DNA from 3 places in the Shewanella sp. ISS20 genome. Region 3 is predicted to be linked to each of the others. Evidence: predicted binding sites of a transcription regulator. Region 3 holds the regulator's gene; each other region holds the start of a gene.
What was found. The regulator NrdR, encoded in region 3, represses ribonucleotide reductase genes. The targets are predictions, from matches to a motif close to AAACACNANATNTNGTGTTT.
Positions count from the first base shown of each region.

Region 1: the regulator NrdR is predicted to act here: its motif matches at 1,494-1,513, upstream of nrdA (class 1a ribonucleoside-diphosphate reductase subunit alpha).
Region 2: the regulator NrdR is predicted to act here: its motif matches at 1,901-1,920, upstream of nrdD (anaerobic ribonucleoside-triphosphate reductase).

Region 1 is NZ_JAWRZK010000001.1:942,075-945,270, forward strand. It holds gene ubiG (bifunctional 2-polyprenyl-6-hydroxyphenol methylase/3-demethylubiquinol 3-O-methyltransferase UbiG) at 1-571, shown strand, start outside; gene AC1HDP_RS04300 (HAD family hydrolase) at 574-1,278, shown strand; gene nrdA (class 1a ribonucleoside-diphosphate reductase subunit alpha) at 1,658-3,196, shown strand, end outside.
Region 2 is NZ_JAWRZK010000001.1:454,679-457,874, reverse strand. It holds gene nrdD (anaerobic ribonucleoside-triphosphate reductase) at 1-1,868, opposite strand, end outside; gene rssA (patatin-like phospholipase RssA) at 2,292-3,196, opposite strand, start outside.
Region 3 is NZ_JAWRZK010000001.1:81,551-84,746, reverse strand. It holds gene AC1HDP_RS00420 (riboflavin synthase) at 1-627, opposite strand, end outside; gene ribD (bifunctional diaminohydroxyphosphoribosylaminopyrimidine deaminase/5-amino-6-(5-phosphoribosylamino)uracil reductase RibD) at 633-1,751, opposite strand; gene nrdR (transcriptional regulator NrdR) at 1,805-2,254, opposite strand; gene glyA (serine hydroxymethyltransferase) at 2,337-3,196, opposite strand, start outside.

The DNA.
Region 1 (3,196 bases), 860 kb from region 3:
TAGTCACGGCTTATTTGGCAAGCAAGTATTAGATGTGGGCTGTGGTGGCGGCATTTTGTCTGAAAGTATGGCGCGCCTTGGCGCTAAAGTGACTGGCATTGATATGGGCGAAGAGCCACTTGAGATTGCTAAGTTACATGCGCTGGAAATGGGCGTTAGCGTTGATTATCAACGCATGACAGCCGAGCAACATAGCCTTAATCATCAGCAACATTATGATGTCATCACTTGCATGGAAATGCTTGAACATGTGCCAGATCCGCAATCTGTGATTAAAGCGTGCTGCGACATGGTTAAACCTAATGGTTATGTGTTCTTTTCAACCATTAATCGCAATGTGCGATCCTATATAGAAACCATAGTTGGTGCTGAATATGTGTTAAAAATGCTGCCTAAAGGCACCCATGAACACAGTAAGTTCATTCGTCCGTCTGAATTAATTGCCATGATAGACAATACCGATTTGATTTGTGAAGGCAGTAGCGGTGTGACTTACAATCCAGTGACGGGAATTTTCCGCTATACCGACAGCTTAGAAGTTAACTATATGCTGGTATGCCATAAGGCTTAATGGTGAATTGTCCTCAGATAAAAGCAGTGCTGTTTGATTTAGATGGCACCATTGTTGATACCGCGCCCGATCTGGTCGCGGCTTTAAACTTAGCATTAAACGATGCAGGTTTAGCGCCGGCACCCTATCAGCAAGTAAAAAGCGCTGCGTCACATGGGTCAATGGCATTAGTGAATGCGGCGGCGCCCCATCTTCAGCAAGGTGAAAAACTTGCTATTCAGCACGATTTATTACAGCACTACCAGCGCATTAATGGCCAATACAGTGAGTTGTTCGAGGGTATTGAGCACTTAATCCACGCTTTAACCACGCTTGGGATACCACAAGGCATAGTCACTAATAAACATGCGCGCTTTAGTCGTCCCTTATGTCAGCACTTAAATCTGACCGTAACTATGCAAGCTATTGTCAGTGGTGATTCCTGCCTGCAGCCTAAACCGCATCCAGCGCCTATGCTACTGGCAGCATCACAACTTGGATGCCGACCCGAACACATTCTTTATCTTGGCGATGCCGCGCGGGATATGGAAGCTGCAGTTAATGCTGGCATGATCCCGGCGCTCGCCTTGTGGGGCTATTTAGGTGATGATGAGGATCATCACTCGTGGCCGAGCCGATTACAGTTTAATCACCCTCAAGAACTCGAGCATTTTTTACAACTAAACCTTAGCCTATATCGATCATGTTTAGATCAGATCAAGCGCTAGGATTGGTCATTTTAGTGGCGGTTAATTCGCTTTAAATTTTCGGCTTTTTTTCGGGGTTTTAAAGTTATTCACCGCACAGTTCAGCAATAATTCAGGTTTAGGGTTAGTCACCACTAACCCCAAATTATACCCCCACCTTATCCACAAGAAACCCCCAGCTTATAGTGCTTGCAAATAGCCATTAACCTCACTATCTTGTACCTCAAGTTCCAAAATACACCCATATGTTGTGTGTTCAGTTAAAAAGACACCACAAGATAAATACTGGATTTTTTTGTCCTGTAGTAGTTTTCTCCTCGGTTCTGAACGGCAAATGGACTTGTTTACCTCGCAACAATATATGTATTTTATTAATCAAAATTTTCAAGGCTAATCGTTAATGAACAGCAATATGACAGTCACAAAACGCAGTGGTGAACGTGAGAACATAGATCTCGACAAGATCCACAGAGTGATCACCTGGGCAGCAAAAGGACTTCACAATGTCTCGGTATCGGAGGTGGAATTACGTTCTCACCTTCAGTTTTTTGACGGCATTCCAACGGAAGCCATTCATGAAACCATTATCAAGGCCGCCGCAGATTTAATCTCTCCAGAATCGCCTGATTACCAGTTTTTGGCAGCGCGTTTGGCCATTTTCCATTTGCGCAAAAAAGCTTATGGTCAATTTGAGCCACCTAAGCTTTATAACCATATCGTTAAGCTGGTTGAGCTCGGTAAATATGACGCTCACATCTTAAATGACTATAGCCGTGAAGAAATTGCTATCCTCGATGGCTATGTGGATCACTGGCGTGACATGAACTTCTCCTATGCTGCGGTTAAGCAGCTGGAAGGCAAGTATTTAGTTCAGAACCGTGTAACGGGCGAAGTTTATGAAAGCACTCAGTTTTTATACATACTGGTTGCCGCCTGTTTATTCGCTGAATATCCAAAAGAGTCTCGCTTAACTTACATCAAGAATTTTTATGATGCGGTATCGACTTTTAAGATTTCACTGCCAACGCCAATCATGTCAGGCGTGCGCACTCCTACCCGTCAGTTCAGCTCATGTGTACTGATTGAGTGTGGTGATAGCTTAGATTCAATTAACGCCACTGCGTCATCCATTGTTAAGTATGTTAGTCAGCGCGCAGGTATTGGCATTAACGCCGGCCGTATTCGCGCCTTAGGCAGTTCAATTCGTGGCGGTGAAGCTTTCCATACCGGTTGCTTACCTTTTTATAAGTATTTTCAAACTGCGGTTAAGTCATGTTCACAAGGTGGCGTTCGCGGCGGCGCAGCGACCCTCTTCTACCCTATGTGGCACTTAGAAGTGGAATCCCTGCTGGTACTTAAAAACAACCGCGGCGTTGAAGAAAACCGTGTTCGTCACTTAGACTACGGCGTACAAATTAACAAGCTGATGTATACCCGTTTAGTTAAAGGTGAGCACATTAGCCTATTTAGCCCATCGGATGTGCCTGGCTTATACGACGCTTTCTTCGAAGATCAAGACGAGTTTGAGCGTTTATATCTTAAGTATGAGCAAGACGCTGCTATCCGTAAGCGCCAAATTCGTGCTGCTGACTTGTTTTCATTGATGATGCAAGAACGTGCGTCTACTGGTCGTATTTACATTCAAAACGTCGATCATTGTAATACCCACAGCCCATTCGACTCAAAAGTAGCGCCAATTCGCCAATCAAACTTATGTTTGGAAATTGCGCTGCCAACTAAGCCAATGACCAATATCGATGATACCAATGGCGAAATCGCCCTGTGTACCTTATCGGCATTAAATTTAGGCGCGATTGAAAGTCTGGATGAGTTAGAAGGCTTAGCTGATTTAGCCGTTCGTGCATTAGATAACTTGCTTGATTATCAAGATTATCCAATTAAGGCCGCTGAATTGGCGTCAATGAATCGCCGCACCTTA
Region 2 (3,196 bases), 370 kb from region 3:
ACATCTTCCAGTGCTTCAATGTTGTGCTGCATGTTCGGGTATTCGCCGTAGCAAATAAAACCACCACTGGCGATTTCAGGATAAGCGCGCTCGAACTCTAATTTGTCATAAGGGTTCACCGCTTTTTCCACATCCAGATGGAAGCTGTTGGTGTAATAGCCTTTATCTGTCACACCGGTCACGACGCCAAACTCTTTGGTGTCAATTTTGGCAAAACGGCTACATAAGCTCTCACTTGGAGTACTGTATAAGCTAAAACCATAGCCAGTTTCTTCTTTCCAGCTATCGGTAGCATTGCGTAAGTATTGCACCACTTCAATGGCTTTTTGACGCAACACTTCACTGTCGTACACATGACCTTGGCCCACATACAAGGCATTAATGGTTTCATGTAACCCAATAAAACCTAATGAAATAGAGGCGCGGCCATTTTTGAAAATTGGCGCGATATCATCATCAGGGCCTAAACGTACGCCGCACGCGCCTTCCATATAAAGAATTGGAGCGACACGGGCTTTAACGCCATTTAAGCGCTCAATGCGCGAATCTAAGGCGCGGCGTGCCACCAGCAAACGCGCGTCTAAAATTTTATAAAACTCAGCTTCATCACCCTTAGCTTGTAAGGCAATGCGCGGTAAGTTTAAGCTCACAACACCGAGGTTATTACGGCCTTCGTGAATAAGCTCACCGTTTTCTTCATAAGTACCAAGGAAGCTGCGACAGCCCATAGGCGTTTTAAATGAGCCGGTGACGCGTTCAACTTGCTCGTAGTTTAAGATATCAGGGTACATACGCATGGTGGCGCACTCTAAGGCTAACTTCTTGATGTCATAGTTAACATCATTGGCCTTATGGTTTACACCATCACGAATGGCGAAGACTAATTTAGGGAATACCGCTGTTTTACGGTTTTTACCTAACCCACCAATGCGTACTTTCATCATAGATTGCTGGATTAAGCGTGATTCCCAGCTAATCCCTAAACCAAAACCAAAGGTCACAAACGGTGTTTGGCCATTGGCAGTATGCAAGGTATTGACTTCATACTCTAACGATTGAAAAGCGTCATAACATTCTTTTTCAGTTTGCGCGCGGGCAAAAGCGACAGGATCAGCAATCTGCCACTCTGTGCCTATGGCTAAATGCTTTTGATAACTCTTAGTCACAAATGGCGCTAACACTTCATCGATACGGTTAATCGTGGTGCCGCCATAAATATGGCTCGCCACCTGCGCAATGATTTGCGCGGTCACGGCAGTCGCGGTTGAAATCGATTTAGGCGTATCAATTTCAGCATTACCCATCTTAAAGCCTTGAGTTAACATGCCGGTCAAATCAATCAGCATACAGTTAAACATTGGGAAGAATGGCGAGTAATCTAAGTCGTGGAAGTGGATTTCACCCGCTTCGTGCGCGGCGACTACATCTTTTGGTAATAAATAGCGAGTGGCATAATGCTTAGCCACAATACCGGCTAACAGGTCTCTTTGAGTCGGAATAACCTTGGCATCTTTATTGGCATTTTCATTTAATAGCGCAGGATTGCTTTGCTCAACCAAGCCTTTAATCTCGAGATTCAGGCGACTGGTGGATTCACGCTGCACATCACGGTCATGGCGATATTCAATATAATGGCGCGCCACTTCCTTGTATGGGCCTTCCATCAGCGCATTTTCTACCGCATCTTGAAGACAAGCAATTTCTACTTCAGCCAAATGGGCAACAGCACCACTTACGCCTGCAGCAACCGCAACCGCATATTCATCATCTTGTATGCCAGCTGAGCAAGCTGCCGCCATTACTGCATCCTTGATCCTGGCTTCGTCAAACAAAGTACGGCAACCGTCTCGCTTAATCACTACTGGCATTATGATTTATCTCTCCACGCTATGATGAAAATACGCACTATATGTAGTGGCATTCAAAACTACAGACACAATATGTAGCGTATTAAGCGCCAAGCTGACAGAAAAAACATTGATCCAGATCATGCAAATTGTGTGATGGCTGCAACACTGCCCTATTAGTGATGCTCCGAGCACTGTTTGCCAAACTGCTACTTGACCCTAAGCATTTCTCGGAGTAACAGCGTCATTATTGCTGTTATTTTGGGCGTGAAAGCGACTATGGATTGAAACGAACAAACGGCGAAACCAATCAGAAAATAGCGAAACACGCTGATGGCGATTAATTGGATTGGGTAGAGTGAGTAGATTGAGTACTAACATATGTGCCTAGCGACAATGACTCTGCCACTAAGCACTTTTAATCATAAAAATATGAGTAACTCTCTAGTGGCCGCTTAATGCGGCTTCAATCAAATGGGCAGCCTCAATTACAGCTTGCTCACCAGCGGCAATCGCTTCACTGGCGCGATGAAATTCCATAGTGCCAATATCTGCCACTTTCGGGGCTAAACAGATATCCGGCGGGTCGCCCATTAAGCGCGCGCGTTTATGGCGCATTTCTAAGATTTCCATAGATTGCGACATCACTGCTAACATGCCAGGATCGCCAAAGCTTTGGCTAAGACTTAGCTTATCGGTTAAGCCCGACACATACTCTTTGCCTTTGGCGAGTAAATCCATAAAGCCTGCACTTTTGTGACCCGCATTATCCACCACATCTTGCGCGCTTGGAGTACTCGACATCATTTGCACTGGCAATACCTGCATGCGAGTGCGCTTATAGGCACTTAAATCAACCGCAATCACAATATCGACATCCATGGCTCTAGCCACAGATACAGGCACAGGGTTAACCACAGCGCCATCCACCAGCCAGCGTTGATTTAAGCGCACTGGTGATAAAATCCCCGGCATTGAGCAAGAAGCGCGCACGGCTTGGCGCAAGTCACCTTGTTGAAACCAAATTTCTTGGCCGGTATAAAGGTCAGTTGCTACCGCTGTAAACGGGCGTTTTAAGTCTTCGATCTTAACCGCGCCAATACTGGCCTGCATTTGATCAAATACCTTTTCACCGCCCATTAAGCCGCCTTTACGCCAGCTTAAATCCATCATGCCGAGCACGTCCCACGATGAGAAACCTTCCACCCAAGATTGCAATTGCTCTAAATGATCATTGGCATAGGCCGCGCCCACTAACGAGCCAATGGAGCAACCCGCCACTTTATCTGGCTCAATGCCCATCTTCTTTAAGCCATTAAGCACACCAATATGTGCCCAACCTTTGGCGG
Region 3 (3,196 bases):
TAACTCCATGGTCACTCCAGAGGAGGATGCCTCGGCTGGAGCCTGTAACAAGCGCTCTAAATAGCGCGCCACTAAATCCACCTCTATATTAACGCTCGCCCCTACTGCCAAATTCACTAAGGTGGTTTCACCTGCAGTATGCGGCACAATCGTCAAACGAAAACGGGCATCCATCACTTCATTGACAGTTAAGCTCACGCCATCAATGGTAATTGAACCTTTATGCGCAATATAACGCGCTAACGATGCGGGGGCTTCTAACCAGAATTCAATCGCTTTGCCGCGAATGCTGCGCTCAACCACACGGGCAACGCCATCTACATGGCCGCTGACCATGTGACCGCCTAAACGGGTTGTTGGCATAACGGCTTTTTCAAGGTTGACCTTAGTGCCTACTTGATAATGGGCAAAGCCGGTCAAGCTTACGGTTTCGGCTGAAATATCGGCAACATAACCATCGCTTAAGCATTCCACCACAGTCAAACACACGCCATTGGTGGCAATACTGTCACCTAATTTCACATCGCTTAAATCAAGCTTACCACTGGCGACATTGAGGCGAATATCATCACCCCGGCGGTTTAACTGACGTAACGTCCCTACCGCTTCAATAATTCCTGTAAACATCTTAGTTACTCGCCTGTATGGGCTGATTTTAAAAGGAAACCTAATGTTAAGCGTCTATCTGCACCTATGGCGCGCTCATCGAGCAATTGGCAGCGCGGCGTGTCATCTAGACAACTGTAATCAGAGAGATTGACTAGATTGCGTCCCTGACTACCTAAAATTTTAATGGCTTGATATAACACCAGTTCATCGACCAAACCTTGGTCAATAAAGGCGCCCGCTAAGGTTGCGCCCGCTTCTATCATAATGGAATGGTGCTGCACGCTCAGTTTTTCAATCAAGAGGCGCAAATTAATGCGACCATCATCATCGCCATGACAGCGCCAATGGCTGATGTGTTCAGGCCAATTTTGCTTAGTGCTATCAGCATAATCTGCCACAGACACCAAAATTATCGGACTTGGCGCACTAAATAAACGGGCGCTGGCGGGCAAGCGCGCTTGACTGTCGAGTACCACGCGCACAGGTTGAATCACATCTTCTGCCGCTAAATGCTTGCTTAACTCACCTAACTCTTGATGGCGCACAGTAAGCGTTGGATCATCGGCTAAAACAGTTTCTATACCAGTAATAAGCGCCCCGTGACGAGCGCGCATGCGCTGCACGTCACGCCTTGATTCAGGTCCTGTGATCCATTTAGATACGCCATTTCTTAAGGCAGTTTTACCATCTAAACTGGCGGCAAGCTTAATACTAACTCGGGCAAGGCCTGTTTCCATGCGGTGCAAAAAGCCTGGATTTAACTGCTTTGATGCCTCGCTCCTAAGGCCGATGTCAACCTTTATGCCAGCTTGCTCCAGTAAGGCCACGCCTTTACCAGCAACTTGTGGATTAGGGTCTACCATAGCAATCACGACTCGCGTAACGCCGGCCTCAATTAAGCCTAAAGCGCAAGGCGGCGTGCGGCCATAATGGCTGCAAGGCTCTAAGGTCACATAAGCCGTAGCGCCTTGAGTTTTACCTTTGGCTTCACGCAGTGCAAATACTTCAGCATGAGGGCCACCGGCGCGTTGATGATAACCTTCACCGACAATCTGGCCTTGCAAACTGATGACGCAGCCCACATTGGGGTTAGGCGCTGTGGTATAGCGTCCCTTAGCGGCTAAGAGTAAGGCGCGATTCATACAAGCGACATCTTGCAAAGACCAGGGATTATTCACTGAGCTAACCTTATTTACTATTTTTGTAATTTAGCGATGGCTTCGCCAAATTCTGAAACATCTTCAAACGCGCGGTACACTGAGGCAAAACGAATATAAGCAACTTTATCCAGCACCATTAATTGGTCCATCATCAAGTTACCTATCATTTCAGATTTTACTTCACGCTCACCGGTCGCTCTAAGCTGCGATTTAATCTTGGTCAGGGCTTGTTCGAGTTGATCCATAGACACTGGCCGTTTTTCTACGGCACGGAGCATTCCACCACGCAGTTTTTCTTCATCAAATGGCTGGCGACTGCCATCGCGTTTAATCACGCGCGGCATGACTAATTCGGCGCCTTCAAAGGTGGTAAAGCGTTCATGGCACAGCGTACATTCGCGGCGACGGCGAACTTGATGACCATCGGCCACCAAACGCGAGTCGATAACTTTAGTCTCTGTAGCGCTGCAAAAAGGACAATGCATTTTGCCTCCGGGCAAGATAGCGACAAACAAAAAATGGCCGCAAAAGGCGGCCATTAGAGTCTATCGCATTTCAACCCCAAGGTTAACCGTAAACTGGGAACCTAGCGCACAATTCAAGCACCTGCTGCTTTACTTGCTCAATTTTGGCTAAATCGTTGACGTCATCGAGCACATCACAGATCCAACCTGTCAGCAACTTAGCTTCATCTACTTTAAAACCGCGGCGAGTAATAGCTGGCGTACCGATACGAATTCCAGAGGTCACAAACGGTGAACGTGGATCATTAGGTACTGAGTTCTTGTTAACCGTAATGTTAGCGTGACCCAAAGCCGCATCGGCTTCTTTACCGGTAATGCCTTTATCAATCAAGTCCACCAGCATTAAGTGGTTATCAGTGCCGCCAGAGACGATTTTGTAACCGCGCTCAAGGAATACGGCCACCATGGCTTTAGCATTCTGCACGACTTGCTGTTGATAGATTTTAAACTCTGGCTCTAATGCTTCTTTAAAGGCGACCGCTTTACCCGCGATAACATGCATTAACGGGCCACCTTGACCACCTGGGAATACGGCTGAGTTCAGCTTCTTATACAGGTCTTCATCGTTAGCGGCTGATAAAATAATACCGCCGCGTGGACCCGCTAAGGTTTTATGAGTGGTTGATGTCACAACATGAGCGTGCGGTAATGGGTCTGGATAAACAGCCGCGGCCACTAAACCTGCTACGTGCGCCATGTCCACAAACAGGTAAGCACCAATTTTATCAGCAATGGCACGCATTCTTGCCCAATCGACAATGCCTGAATAAGCAGAGAAACCGCCAATCATCATCTTTGGCTTTTTCTCAATCGCTATGCGTTCCATCTCGTCATAATCAATATGACCAGTTTCATCGATGCCGTAAGGAATGATGTTGTACAGCTTGCCAGAGAAGTTAACTG